One region of the Mesorhizobium sp. M0037 genome, then DNA from elsewhere that is predicted to be linked to it. Evidence: riboswitches for the same ligand, from Rfam matches in the RefSeq annotation. Region 1 holds a riboswitch; each other region holds the start of a gene.

Region 1 (3,539 bases):
CTATCTGTGGGATCCGCCGCGCGCCAAGGAGGCGATCCGGCAGACGGCGAAGCTCGCACACGAGGCCGGACGCGAAGTGTCGATGACGTTGTCGGATTCGTTCTGCGTCGACCGCTACCGGGACGAGTTCCTCGAGCTGATGCGCTCGGGCACTGTCGACATCGTCTTTGCCAACAGCCACGAGATCAAGTCGCTCTACCAGACAAAATCCTTCGACGAGGCGCTGGCTCAGATCCGCAAGGACTGCAAGATTGCCGCCGTCACCCGTTCCGAAAAAGGCTCGGTGATCGTGCGCGGCGACGAGACCGTGGTCATCGAGGCGACCGCCATCAAGGAGTTGGTCGACACCACCGGCGCCGGCGACCTCTACGCCGCCGGTTTCCTGCATGGCTACACGCAGGGCCGCAACCTCAAGACCTGCGGCGACCTTGGCTCGCTGGCGGCCGGCCTGGTGATCCAGCAGATCGGCCCAAGGCCAAGGCAGAATTTGCGCCGCGAGGCGGAAGGGGCTGGGTTGCTGTAGATGCGCGGGCAACTAACCAGCCGCCCTACTGACGCGATGACCGCAGTGGCGGAACTTTGTCAAAGCTCGCTGATAGCGACAGCCATTCGCTTCGGAGAACTGACCCATGCTGCTGCCGTGAAGCTCGCTGGAGGAGCGGTGCAAAGCGTGCTTGCCATGACGGCATTCACCGTCATCCAGATCGTCACCAGCATTTTCCAGAAGCTCAGCTTGGGGAAGGCCAGTAAGGTTCCTGAGGTAACGGAGAACTCGCGGCGTCCGTCGGACCTGACTTGCGATCACGTCCCACGATGCCGAATGCGGGCAGCAGACTGAATATTTCACAATGCTAGACAAAGGCGTAAAAGCGCGATCACATAACGACATAAACATTTCGTTATGCGTCATTGACAAAAGAGCGAACTGCTGTGATTGTCTGCGTGTCGTGGTTCTCGCGTGCGGCGCTGCCGCAGCGGAGCTAAGAGGGAAGCCGGTGCGATGCCGGCGCTGCCCCCGCAACTGTTAGCGGCGAGCCAACACACGTCACTGAGGCGAATACCCTCAGGAAGACGGGTAGAGGCTATGACCCCGCGAGCCAGGAGACCTGCCACGCGAATTACGTCCACGGGCGGGGTGTCTCGGTGGCCGCTGCAACCCGGCGTTGATGCCGGCCTGCTAGCGCCTTCCTTGTCACCGACGCCCCAATCATCGGGGTATGACATGACTGTCTCTCAGCAAATTCCTGTAGCAACGCTCGGCGTGCCGCGCTTCGGTCGTCGGCGAGAACTGAAATTCGCGCTTGAAAGCTACTGGTCCGGAACATCGTCCGCTGGCGACCTTCTCACGACGTCGAAGGCGCTCCGTGCCGCTAGCTGGGAAGAGCAGCGCGATCGCGGCGTGTCGAAAATCCCGTCGAACGACTTCTCGCTTTACGACCATGTGCTCGACACCGCAGCCATGGTCGGGGCCGTTCCATCCCGTTACGGCTGGAATAGCGGCGAGGTCCCACTTGACATCTACTTCGCAATGGCGCGCGGCAACCAGGGTCAGACGGAGGATTGTGGACACGCTGGTTACCAGGAGGAGGCTCATGGACCTGGTGTAACCGCGATGGAAATGACCAAGTGGTTTGACACCAACTACCACTACATTGTGCCGGAACTCGATGATGATCAGACGTTCGCCCTCTCGTCATCGAAGCCGGTCGATTACTTCCTCGAGGCTAAAGCTCTCGGCATTCACACACGCCCAGTCATCCTTGGACCCATCACCTTCCTCAAGCTGGCGAAATCGCCTGCCGAGGGGTTCGGTCCCATCGCGCTCCTACCGCGGCTGCTGCCGGTTTACGAGCAGCTTCTGGAGAGGCTGAAGCTGTCGGGAGCCGACTGGGTGCAGATCGATGAGCCAGCGCTTGTCCTCGATCTGAACCCGAACGAACGAGCTGCGTTCGAATTCGCCTATGGCCAGCTGTCGAAAGCCGCGCCCGAGCTGAAGATCATGCTGGCTACGTATTTCGGGTCGCTGGGAGACAATCTCGAAACCGCGATTTCTCTGCCCCTGGCCGGCCTGCATATTGATCTCGTGCGCGCTCCCGAGCAGCTGGAAACGGTGGCTCGGCTCGCTCCGAAGGATCTGGTGCTCTCGCTTGGCTTGATCGATGGCCGCAACGTCTGGCGTGCGAACCTGCCCGCCATTCTCGACCGCATCAAACCGATCGTCGCCGGCTGGCCCTTGGACCGCGTCGAGATCGCGCCTTCTTGCTCGATGCTGCATGTGCCGATTGATCTGCGCATGGAGACGGAACTCGACGCGGACATCAGGTCGTGGCTCGCCTTCGCGGCCCAGAAGACCGACGAGCTGGTCTTGCTGGCCCGGGCCCTGTCCCAAGGCAGGGATGCGGTGGCAGGCGCGTTGAAAGCGTCTGCCGAGGCTGCCGCCACGCGCGTGACATCCACGAGGATCCATGACCCGCTTGTTCAGGGGCGGATCGCTAGCATTGAGGACAGCGCGAAGCGACGAGAGAGCGCTTTTGGCGAGCGCTCCAGAGTCCAGGCCGGCTCACTCGGGCTGCCGCCGTTCCCGACGACGACCATCGGGTCCTTCCCGCAGACGCCGCAGGTACGCAAGGCGCGGGCCGCTCATGCGAAGGGCCAGCTGAGCTATGTCGACTATGAGACGTTCCTGAAGAAGGAGATCGAGGCTGCAATTCGCTGGCAGGAAGAGATCGGGCTGGACGTGCTGGTGCATGGTGAGTTCGAGCGAAACGACATGGTACAGCATTTCGGCGAGCAGTTGTCCGGCTTCGCGCTCACCCAACATGCCTGGGTACAAAGCTATGGGTCGCGCTACGTGCGTCCCCCCATCATTTTCGGCGACGTATCGAGGCGCAATCCGATGACAGTGCGCTGGTGGCAATTCGCCCAGTCGCTTACGGAAAAGCCCGTGAAGGGAATGCTCACAGGCCCAGTCACCATTCTCAACTGGTCTTTTGTTCGCGACGACGTACCCCGCTCCGAAGCCTGCCGCCAGATCGCGCTCGCCATCCGCGACGAAGTGACGGATCTCGAAAGATCCGGCGCAAGGATGGTCCAGATCGATGAGGCCGCGTTTCGCGAAGGATTGCCACTGCGCCAATCTGACTGGAAAGTCTATCTCGACTGGGCTGTCGAATGTTTCCGGATCGCTTCAACGGGTGTAAAGGACGCGACTCAAATTCATACCCACATGTGCTATTCGGAGTTCAACGAGATCATTCACGCGATCGCTGGAATGGATGCGGATGTCATTTCGATTGAGACGTCGCGCTCGAAGATGGAACTGTTGGACGCCTTCACGAGCTCCAAATATCCGAACGAAATCGGTCCTGGCGTCTATGATATTCACTCACCACGCGTCCCGGAAGTCGGCGAGATTTCGGACTTAGTCATGCTTGCCCGCGAGCGACTGTCCGACGGCCAACTGTGGATAAACCCGGACTGTGGCCTCAAAACACGCAAATGGGAGGAGGTCCGCCCTGCCCTCATTAACATGGTCGCTG
Region 2 (3,539 bases), on a different contig from region 1:
AGCTTTTTCATTTTCAAACACTCCTGAATTTTTTGGGATCCCGAGAGCGACGGGTTAGCCGCTCTCCTTTGGTCGGGATCAGCGATTGCCGTAGAGGTCGCGGTCGGCACCCTGAACGACAGGCTGCTTGTCAGCGTGCGCCGGCTTCTGAATGGAAGCCGTATACGAGCTGTCGACCGAGACGGCTGGCTGGTTCGCACCATTGGAACCGTAATTGTCGCTACCGGCGAAGGCGCTGCCCGTGATCGCCAAAACGGCTGCGGCAGTGAGGATGATCTTTTTCATTTTTAGGACTCCAGTTTGTCTGTCCGTCTAGCGGCGTGTCTTGGGAGGAATTCGCGTCGTTCGGACAGCCCCGATGTGGGAAAGCCATAGGCTGGTTTCCAATCACGAAGTTGTTCCGTGTGGACCACGGTCCTGCACCTTGAAATTGTGCCAGGAAGTTCCTCTATGGTCATTTATCGCATTGTTTTCAGTTGCTTATTTCGAACCGAGTGGTTCGCTCCGGTGTCGGTTTCCGGGCCGTCGTTCACACCGTCCTGCACGCATTGTCAACAGAAACGAACCGTTCGGTTCGATTAGAGATTGCTAATAGTAACTTTTCGATACCGTTGAGCCCTTTTGCCCCCGATCGAACTGGATCCGCAGCGATTCGAAACGGCGATGATGGCGTCGCAAGAAACGTCTCAGCTCTTTGACCGGCGGCGGGGGGCGTATGCCGCGCGTGTCGCGCCGCATGGATATGATGTCGCTTTCATGCCGACGTCGCGATCGCTGCCGTGATTAGATGATCGCATCTCAGGTGCCGCTTCGTGACGACGCAGCGGAGAATTGGGAAGCCGGTCAGAATCCGGCGCTGCCCCCGCAACGGTGGTGGAGTTCAAGTCGCAACGGGAGACCACTGGGCAGCAGCCTGGGAAGGTGTCGCGATGGTCCGCAAGGACAACTCCAGAGCCCGGAAACCAGCCCGAGATGCATAGACTCGACTGATCGCGGTGGGCGGTCAAGAGGTGGATAGTGCATGTCCGGCGCCGCGCCGGCCTGCGTCCGATCCTTCCTCCATCACCACCAAGTTCAGTCCTTAAACCACGAGGACAGAACTATGGATACGCGCAACGACATGCTGAGGCTCCTGAACGGCCGCAAGCAAGGCTTTTCGCTGGAACAGCCCTTCTACACCGACCCGGACTATTTCAAGCTCGACATGGAGCTTATCTGGTATCGCGACTGGCTGTTCATCGGCCATGATTGCGAACTGCCGAAGCCCGGCAGCTATATCACCGTGCAGATCGGCGATTATCCGGTGGTGCTGGTCCGCGACCAGAAGGGCAACATCAACGCCTTTCACAATTCCTGCCGCCATCGCGGCAGCCGTGTCTGCAACACTGAGAAGGGCATGGCGGCAAAGCTTGTCTGCCCCTATCACCAGTGGACCTACGAGCTTGACGGCCGGCTGCTGTTTGCCCGCCAGATGGCCGACGGTTTCGACAAGAGCCAGTTCGGCCTGAAGCCCGTCGCCTGCGAGAGCGTCGGCGGCTACATCTTCATCTGCCTGGCGAAAGAACCTGCCGACTTTGCCCCGATGCGCGCCATGATAGAGCCCTACCTCAAGCCGCACCAGCTGAATGAAGCCAAGGTCGCCTTCGAGAGCACCATCATCGAGAAGGGCAACTGGAAGCTGGTCTGGGAAAACAACCGCGAATGCTATCACTGCGCCGGCAATCATCCGGAGCTGTGCAAGACATTCCCCGAAGCGCCGACGGTGACCGGCGTGCAGGGCGCCGACAGCGATCCGGAGATGCTGGCGCACTGGGCGAAATGCGAGGCGGCGGGCCTGCCGAGCAAGTTCCGCATCGATCCGGCCGGGCAATACCGCGCCACCCGCGCGCCGCTGCTGCGCGATGCCGTCAGCTACACGATGTCGGGAAAGCGCGCGGTGACGAAGAACCTGTCCGACACTGTTGCCGCCGACCGCATCGGCACCTTGATGCACTACCACTATCCGACGACCTGGAACCACATACTGATCGACCATGCGGTCACCTTCCGGGTGCTGCCGATCAGCGCCACCGAAACCGCGGTGACGACCAAGTGGCTGGTGCACAAGGATGCGGTCGAGGGGGTCGACTACAACCTTGAGGAGCTCACCCATGTCTGGACCGAGACCAACGACCAGGACCGCCGCATCGTCGAGGAAAACGCCTTTGGCATCCTGTCTCCGGCCTATGAGCCCGGCCCCTATTCGGAGCTGCACGAGGGCGGCGTGATCCAGTTCGTCGAATGGTACGCGGCCTTCATCGGCCCGCGCCTTGCCGAAGGCGGCCGGCCGGCGCTGCGCAGCGTCGCGTGAGCTGGAGCAGGCGAAGAGGGACCAGAGGATGAATGCGATGACGGATCTTGGGCTCTATCGCCATCTTGACCAGATGGCGCCGTGGAACGATAGGCTGCAGGCGCTGGAAGTGATCGGCGTCAGCGACGAGGCGCCTGACGTCAAGACCTTCACCTTCCGCTCCGACAACCAGACCTGGTTCCGCTACAAGCCGGGCCAGTTCTTGACGCTGGAACTGCCGACACCGGACGGGCCGCTGATGCGCACCTACACGCTGTCGTCATCGCCATCGCGGCCCTTTTCGATCGCGGTGACGATCAAGGCGCAGGCCGGCAGCATCGGCACGCGCTGGATGTTCGACCATCTGGCACCCGGCTCGCATGTCAAGGCCTATGGACCGGCGGGCGACTTCTCGTTGCACAGCCACCCGGCGGCCAAATACCTGTTCATTTCGGCTGGCTCCGGCGTGACGCCGATGATGTCGATGCTGCGCTGGCTGAACGACTGCGCGCCATGGACCGATGTCGGTTTCGTCAACTGCGCGCGGCGTGCCGAAGAGATCATCTTCCGCAAGGAACTCGAACTGCTCGGCGGCCATATGCCCGGCTTGTCGCTCGGCTTCATGATCGAGGAACGTTCCAGCCGCGAAGGCTGGTACGGCCATATGGGCCGCATCGATGCGATCCGGCTGCCCTTGCTGGCTCCGGATTTCCGCGAGCGCGAAATCTTCTGCTGCGGCCCCGATCCGTTCATGCGCGCCGTGCGCGGCATGCTGGATGCCGCCGGCTTCGACATGACGAAATACCATCAGGAGAGCTTTGCCGCGCCTGTGGTGGAGGAAATTCCGGCGCCGTTTGCCTCCCCGGTCGAGGACGGCATCGCTGCACCTGTCGAAGCCGTGACGCCGATCCGCTTCTCGCTTTCGGAGGTCGACGCCGGCTGCGTCGCCGGCCAGACCGTGCTGCAGACCGCGCGCAGCTCGGGCGTGCGGATTCCCGCCGCCTGCGAGTTCGGCCTGTGCGGCACCTGCAAGGTGAAGAAGGTCTCCGGCGAAGTCGAGATGAGCCACAATGGCGGCATCCTCGACCACGAGATCGATGACGGTTTCATCCTTGCCTGCTGCTCGAAACCGTTGTCGGCGCTCGAAATCGAGGCTTGAGCCGGTCGACTTCGCCGCAACGGTCGCCGACGCAGGCGTTGTGTTCGCGGG
Region 3 (3,539 bases), on a different contig from region 1:
ACGTCGGCAGCCAGCAGCATCGAGCGGTAGAAGAGGATGGGGACGATGGGGTTATCAGCGTGGAGTTCTGTCACACCCCCCTCTGTCCTGCCGGACATCTCCCCCTCAAGGGGGGAGATTGAGCTGTCGTCGACGGTTTCGCCAATCTTAGATGACCCAGACAGCTTCCTGTTCAACGGGGCCGAAGAGGAGCCGGCTTTGGTGACGGCTGATCTCCCCCCTTGAGGGGGAGATGTCCGGTAGGACAGAGGGGGGTGTGACGGAACGCCGACATCGGCAAATTCGACCACGCCGCAGCAAGGCTCATAAAACCCGGCTTTCGGCACGCTGACCGGCTCAGCCGCCGCCACATCGGACCCAGCCAACCCCGCTAGCCGCTGCATCAGCGCTGTCATATTCTCCGGCCCGCCCTCGCGGAAATAACCAAGCAGGACGTCCAGATCCTCGCGCGGCAGCGTCGAGGCTTCGATCAGCCTGAGATCCTCGTCGTGGCTTTCACCAGGCAGCAGCGCCAGCTTGATGCCGTTCGCACGGGCAGTCGCGGCAAGCTGGTCGCAGCCATAGCGCCACCAGTCGTAGCCGCCGAGGATGCGCACCAAAATCACCTTGGCGTAGCGAGCGACGCTGTCGATCCAGAGGTCCACGGACATGGGATGGCGCAGGTCGCGCAGCGCCGCTAGCCGCATTGACGGCAGGCGGGCAGCATCGGCCTTCCAGCCCGCCGCGAGGCCGGCGAGGTCGCTGTCGGTGAAGGACAGCGCCACGATATCCGCCGGCGTCTGCCGGAGATCAACTGGCTCGGCGAGATCGTCGAGCGACGCGGATGTGGTGGTGAGTATGTGCATCGCGGCTTAGCGCGTTTCACCGTTTCACGGAAACGGCGAGCCGCTCTATCTCCTTGTTTTTACGCAATTCCTCTGGGAAAACCGTTTCACACTTTTCCTGGAATTGCTCCTGAGATCAGCCGGCGAGTATACGCTCGATCGCCGGGCGGTTCAGCCCCTTCAGGCCAATGACGACGAGACGCGAGCGGCGATCGTCTTCGGCCGTCCAGGCGCGGTCATAATAATGGTTGACGCGTGGGCCGACGGCCTGCAGCAAAAGCCGCATCGGCTTGCCGCCGACATCGACGAAGCCTTTCACACGCAGCACATTCTCTTCCTCGGCCACCATGGCGACGCGCCTGGCCAGTTCGTCCGGATTGGCGATCGAGGGGATGTCGACGATGAAGGTGTCGAAATCGTCATGCTCGTGGTCGAAAGCGCCGTCATGGTGGGAATTGCGGTTCTCGATGTCGTCCTCGACGGCGAGACCGAGGCCAAGCAGCACCGAGGGATCGACCTTGCCATGCGCGGTCGGCACGATTTTTACCGCGCGAGCGGAATGCTCATTGATGATGGCGTTGGCGCGGGCCGAACCGGGGGCGTCCATCAAATCGCTCTTCGACAGGATGATCAGGTCGGCGCAGGCAATCTGGTCCTCGAAGACTTCTTCGACCGGATCGTCATGGTCGAGCGTTTCGTCCTGAGCGCGCTGAGCCTGCAGGGCGTCCATATCGTTGGCAACGCGTCCCTCCGCCAGCGCCGGGCCGTCGACCACGGCGATGACGCCGTCGACGGTTACCCGGCTTTTCACACTCGGCCACTGGAATGCCTGGACCAGCGGCTTGGGCAGAGCCAGGCCCGAGGTCTCGATCAGGATGTGGTCGACCTTCGGCGTCAGTGCGAGGATCTTGTCGAGCGCGGGCACGAAATCGTCGGCGACTGTACAGCAGATGCAGCCATTGGCCAGTTCGACGATGTTTTCCTCGGGGCAAGTGTCGATGCCGCAGCCTTTCAGGATTTCCCCGTCGATGCCGATGTCGCCGAACTCGTTGACGATGATGGCGATGCGCTTGCCGCCGGCATTTTCCAGGAGATGGCGGACCAGCGTCGTCTTGCCGGCGCCGAGGAAGCCTGTAACGACAGTGCAGGGAACACGGGAGAGGTTGGCGGCCGGGTTTGAAGCGTTCATCGTCAGTCCTTCAGCATGTCGAGGGGTGGGATGCGGGCAACGAGGCCGCGCTTGAGGCTATCGGGCCGGCCGCGCCACGGGATGAGGCCGTCGGCCGAAGTCGCGAAGAGCTTTGCGCCGGTAACGAGGTCGGCGCCGCTGGTTGCGGTCAGATCGCCGAAGACATAGCTCCAGCAGCCATCGCGCAGGATCGCGGCGCTGAGGCGGCGCTTGCAATTGCCGAGACATTCGGCGGTGCGGACCCGGATATCGCCAGCAGCGGCGCGGCGTGTGTCCTCAGCCAGCAATTCGCCGGCGCGCGGATGGGCGTCGGAACCGGTCTCATCGCGGCAGGAGGCGCAGACGATGACGGTCACGCCGGTCAGGGCGTCGTTGTCCCTGGACGCAATGTCCGCTGTGCCAGCCGAAAAACTGCTGTTCTGGTCCAAAAACCGTGCTCCTTGCCCGGAAACCCGCCAGGCGATCGGATACTTTGTCTCAGACGGCAGGTCTCCTGGCTCGCGGGTCATCGCCTTGGTTAGCCGCCTTCCCGGTGTTACCCAGTGGCTTTCGGCCTTGGCTCTTCGCTTACAGTTGCGGGGACAGCCGCGGATTTGGGATTTTCGTCCCGCACCGCATTCCCTCTTGGCCCTTGCCGTTGCGGGCAGGGGACCGTCTGGAGCGGATTTAGGCTGTTGCGGGGAGTTGTGTCAACGCGCTGCTACGACATGGCGATGTCGGCCAGGGGTTTCCCCAGATTGCCGGTCGGCGCCACTTCGATGCGCTCAAGGCCAAGCCAGCCCTGCATCTGCTTTAATTCCTCGAACAGCTCTGCGGCAGTTTCCGGCGGCGCGCCGGGTTCGGCGTAGGCGGCGTGGACGCGCAGCACGCTGGCCGGGCGGTCGGCCTTGAGATCGACGCGGGCGACGATCCGGTCGCCGAGCAGGAAGGGCAGCACGTAGTAGCCATATTGGCGCTTGTCAGCCGGGGTGTAGATCTCGATGCGGTAGTGGAAATCGAACAGGCGCTCGGTGCGCGAGCGCTCGAAGACCACCGGATCGAAGGGCGCCAGTAGCGCGCGGGCCTCGATCTTTCGCGGCAGACGGGCGTCCTTATAGAGGTAAGCCGGCTTGTCCCAGCCTTCGACGTTTACCGGCAGCAACTCGCCCATCTCAACCAGTTCCTCCAACCGGCCCTTCATGTCGGCCGGCGACAAGCGGAAATAATCGCGCAGGTCACCCGACGTCGCGATGCCGTGGGCGCGGGCGGAAATGCGCAGCAATTCGCGGTGCGCGTCCTCGGCCGCCGGCACCGGCAGATCGAGGATCGCCTGCGGCAGCACGCGCTCGGGCAGGTCGTAGAAACGCTCGAAGCCACGGCGGTGCGCCGTGGTGATGCGTCCGGCCCAGAACAGCCATTCGAAGGCGTGCTTGGCGTGGCTCCAGCCCCACCAGCCGCCCGAACCTTTCTGGCCTTCCAGTGCCGAAGCGGCAATCGGGCCGCGCTCGGCGACCGCGCGGTAGATCTCTTCGATATAGGCGGCGTGC
Region 4 (3,539 bases), on a different contig from region 1:
CAGCGCGATGCGCTCGCGCATCTCATCGTCATAGGCTTCGGCGGTGGCGATATAGGCCCATGGCGGCGGCAACGCCGTCGCCAGGGTTTCGGCATGCGCGCTCTTGCCGGAGCGCGCACCGCCGATGATAAAGGTCAAACTGCGATCAGGCAAAGCTGTCGCGCAGGCTGGTCGCCGAGCCGGTGAAGCGTTCGCGCACCACGCCAATGACGGCGCCGAGCACCAACCAGAACACCAGATTGGTCACCGTCACCGCCACCACGAACTGGTGATGCAGGCCTTCGGGGATCGGCGTCTCGAAACTGTCGGGCTGCGGCGCGCCGACAATATGCGGGGCGACGATCAGAACGACGGCAAGGACGGTCAGCGGCGCCGAGGTGCGGAAGGCGATCAAGGCAAGGCCAATGGCAGTCGCCACAACCGTCGCCACCCACCAGATCTGGCGCTGCATGAGATCGGCCGCCGGCATTGCCGGCAGTTCCGGCGGCAGGCCGAGGCCCGGAGCCAGCGTGAATACGGCAAAGCCGGCCAGACCCCAGAACACCCCCTGGCGCCAGTTGCCGATGCCGCCGGCGAATTCGGAAACGGCCACCAGGACCAGCGCGAAACCGATACCGGTGACGATATTGGCCAGCACGCTGAAGGCGAATCGCTCGAAGCCGTCGGCCGGCGCCCAGCCTTCGTCCTCCGCTGGCGCGGCAGCTTCAGCCGGGGCTGCGCTGCTCACGGCATTTTCCGCCGGCGCGGCGGTGCTCATGGCATTGGTGTCCGCAGCGTTGGCGGCGGGCGCCGCGGCATGCTCATGCTCATGGCCGCCACCAGCCTTTTCGTAGACCTCGGCCTTGAGGATCAGCGGCACGGTGGCGTAGGCCTGCATGCAGGCGAGAGCGACACCCGCCACGAGCCCTGCGATCGCCGCGATGAACACGACGTTGCGAAACAGGTTCATGATGTCAGATCCTCGTCAGTGGCAGGGAAACGCCATCGAATGGCGATAGTCGTGCGCCGCATTGTGGACCGCATCGATATGCGAGAAACCGACAACGCCGACGACGAAAATGCCCAGAAACGCGCTAAGCACGAGCTGCATGAAGCGCGACTGCGAGGAGACGGAAGCGCCGAGGGAGACGGAAGCGGTATTCATATCTTGTCCTTTCGCCCTCCACCCGAGGGCATCGAAGTCAGTTCCCTGTCGCCGGCAGGTCTCCTGGCTCGCGGATCAGCGCCCTTCCCCACCTTCCCGAGGAAAAAATCCTCAGTGGCTTGGAGAGGACTACCGCACACAGTTGCGGGGGCAGCCACGGCATTGGGCAACAAGTCAGCCCTCACCGCATTCCCTCTTGGTCCCTAACGGAACCGACGACATGCATGACTATAGGCTGAAACGGCCGCATCCGGCAAACCAAATTCCGCCGGCCAACAGCGCGAATGCGCCATGCGGCGTTACGGGTTCAACGCGGTGATCCGCTCGGCAACCAGCCGCTGCAGCCGCCACAGATGGCGATCGTGAATGCCGCGCTCTTCAAGGTTTTTCACCGTGTTGTAGAGATAGTCGGCGCCCGACCCCCAGTGCCCGCAGGACGTTGCCAGCCTTTCGACGACCTTGCCCTCGTCGAGCGGCCCTGAATAGGTCAGGCCGTTGCGGTTGATGACGAAGGCCAATGCCCTGAGCGGTCCGGCCTCGCTTGCAAGCTTCAGCATGCGCGGCCGGTAGCTTGTCGGCTTCAGCGTGACTTCGCGCCGGAAAAGCCGGCCCAACTGCCCGCGCCGGTTACTTTCGGTCAGCCGGAAGGCGACGCCCTTGCATTGTCCGCCACGGTCCAGCGCCATCATCAGGCCGGGGCTGTCCTTGGTGCCGCGCCAGCGCGTCATGTTCATGCAAAAGGACCGATGCCAGCCTCGCGCCAGCGCAACGCGGTCCTCGACATAATCTATTTCCGGTTTCCAGATCAGCGATCCATAGCCGAACAGCCATAGCGGTTCGCTATCCGGGAGTTCGACCTGGAATTCATCCAGCAGCGCGTCATAGTCGGCGTCATCGAGATGCATCGCGTCCGGATCCGGCCCGGGGTCCCTGATCTCGCGCCAGCAGCGCGCGACCAGCTCCGGCGTAAGCGACATCTGTCGTGCGGCCAATTTCCGAATCCCCCCAATTTCCGAATGTCCCATGTCCACGACATGATTATGCGCCGCGCCTGCAACCGGCAATGCGGCACTCTGATTGACAAACGATTTGCCGGGGTGTCGGCTGACGCTTCATAGGAAGCCAGCCATGCATCCCAGCCCGAGCGAGCGCGACCCCTATAACGGCCTGAGCCGGGCCGAACCGACGCTACCGTCGTCGGCCTATTGGGATAGCGAGGCTTACCAGCGCGATCTCGACGCCATCTGGCACAAAAGCTGGCTGCTCGTCTGCCGCGAGGCCGACCTCGCCCAGCCGCTGGCGTTCAGGACATTCCGCGTCGGCACGCAGGAAATCGTCATTCTGCGGGACGAGACCGGCGAACTGCGCGCCTTCCACAACACTTGCCGGCATCGCGGCTCGCAGCTTTGCCAGAAAAGCGAGGGCCGGCTGAAAGCGCGGCTCATCACGTGCCCCTACCACGCCTGGTCCTACTCGCTGCGCGGCGATCTCGTGCGCGTTCCCTCGAAATCGCTGCCAGATGGTTTCGACAAGGCCGATCATCCGCTCTACCGGGTGGCGCTGTCGGTGTGGCGCGGCTTTGTCTTTGTGAACCTTCAGCAGGCTGCGGCCGGCTCCGCCGGGACCTCCTTCGATCCCGCATCCGGCGACCTCGCCAACTGGCCGCTGGAAACGCTGGTATCAGGCCATGTCCTGCGCAAGGTGATGAACTGCAACTGGAAGATCTTCTGGGAGAACTTCAACGAGTGCCTGCATTGCCCGGGCGTCCACAAGGACCTGTCTCGGCTGGTGCCGATATACGGCCGCGGCCTGATGAGCCGGCACGACGACCCCGACTGGGTCCGCCATGCCGACAATGACGCACCGGAGTTTTCGGGTGGCCTGCGCGCCGGCGCCGAGACCTGGTCGCGCGACGGACATGCCCATGGCCCGGTCTTCCCGGGCCTGACGCCGGCCGAGCGTGCGGCCGGACAGACCTATGCCACCAGCCTGCCCTCGATGTTCATCGTCGGCCATGTCGATTATGTCAGGACGGTGCGACTGATGCCGCTCGGTCCCGAACAGGCCGAACTCACCGCCGAGTGGCTGTTCGCGCCCGAGGCGCTCGCCGAGACCGACATCGACAATGTCGTCGCCTTCGGTACCCAGGTGCTGGAGGAGGATGCCGCGATCTGCGAGGTCAACCAGAAAGGCCTGCGCTCGATGCGTCACGCGGCCGGCGTGCTGATGCCGGAGGAGTATGATCTGCATCGCTTCCACAACTGGGTGCGCGAGCGGCATGCGGCCTCCTGATCAAAGCGACTTCGGCAGATAGCGCCAGGTGATAAAGCCGCAAACCGCGGCCAGAATGCCCAGCGTCACGAACACCGAGCCGAGGCCGAAAAACGCCAGCACC

The links. Region 1 has a riboswitch for cobalamin ahead of metE (5-methyltetrahydropteroyltriglutamate--homocysteine S-methyltransferase). Riboswitches for the same ligand answer to the same signal wherever they lie in the genome.
Region 2: it holds a riboswitch for cobalamin, as region 1 does, so the genes downstream of both, NKJ78_RS24440 (aromatic ring-hydroxylating oxygenase subunit alpha) here and metE (5-methyltetrahydropteroyltriglutamate--homocysteine S-methyltransferase) in region 1, are expected to answer to the same signal.
Region 3: it holds a riboswitch for cobalamin, as region 1 does, so the genes downstream of both, NKJ78_RS14885 (DUF1636 family protein) here and metE (5-methyltetrahydropteroyltriglutamate--homocysteine S-methyltransferase) in region 1, are expected to answer to the same signal.
Region 4: it holds a riboswitch for cobalamin, as region 1 does, so the genes downstream of both, NKJ78_RS15115 (CbtB domain-containing protein) here and metE (5-methyltetrahydropteroyltriglutamate--homocysteine S-methyltransferase) in region 1, are expected to answer to the same signal.

The regions. Positions count from the first base shown of each region.
Region 1 covers NZ_JAMYVB010000011.1:205,267-208,805, forward strand. The annotation lists gene NKJ78_RS18495 (adenosine kinase) at 1-523, shown strand, start outside; cobalamin riboswitch at 932-1,128, shown strand; gene metE (5-methyltetrahydropteroyltriglutamate--homocysteine S-methyltransferase) at 1,223-3,539, shown strand, end outside.
Region 2 covers NZ_JAMYVB010000018.1:122,601-126,139, reverse strand. The annotation lists gene NKJ78_RS24450 (DUF680 domain-containing protein) at 1-11, opposite strand, end outside; gene NKJ78_RS24445 (DUF680 domain-containing protein) at 79-285, opposite strand; cobalamin riboswitch at 784-985, shown strand; gene NKJ78_RS24440 (aromatic ring-hydroxylating oxygenase subunit alpha) at 1,103-2,350, shown strand; gene NKJ78_RS24435 (FAD-binding oxidoreductase) at 2,388-3,488, shown strand.
Region 3 covers NZ_JAMYVB010000008.1:181,592-185,130, forward strand. The annotation lists gene cobN (cobaltochelatase subunit CobN) at 1-845, opposite strand, end outside; gene cobW (cobalamin biosynthesis protein CobW) at 961-2,013, opposite strand; gene NKJ78_RS14885 (DUF1636 family protein) at 2,016-2,441, opposite strand; cobalamin riboswitch at 2,480-2,684, opposite strand; gene NKJ78_RS14890 (winged helix-turn-helix domain-containing protein) at 2,714-3,539, opposite strand, start outside.
Region 4 covers NZ_JAMYVB010000008.1:226,602-230,140, reverse strand. The annotation lists gene cobU (bifunctional adenosylcobinamide kinase/adenosylcobinamide-phosphate guanylyltransferase) at 1-153, opposite strand, end outside; gene NKJ78_RS15120 (CbtA family protein) at 146-949, opposite strand; gene NKJ78_RS15115 (CbtB domain-containing protein) at 965-1,144, opposite strand; cobalamin riboswitch at 1,181-1,376, opposite strand; gene NKJ78_RS15110 (gamma-glutamylcyclotransferase) at 1,444-2,136, opposite strand; gene NKJ78_RS15105 (aromatic ring-hydroxylating oxygenase subunit alpha) at 2,273-3,436, shown strand; gene NKJ78_RS15100 (MFS transporter) at 3,437-3,539, opposite strand, start outside.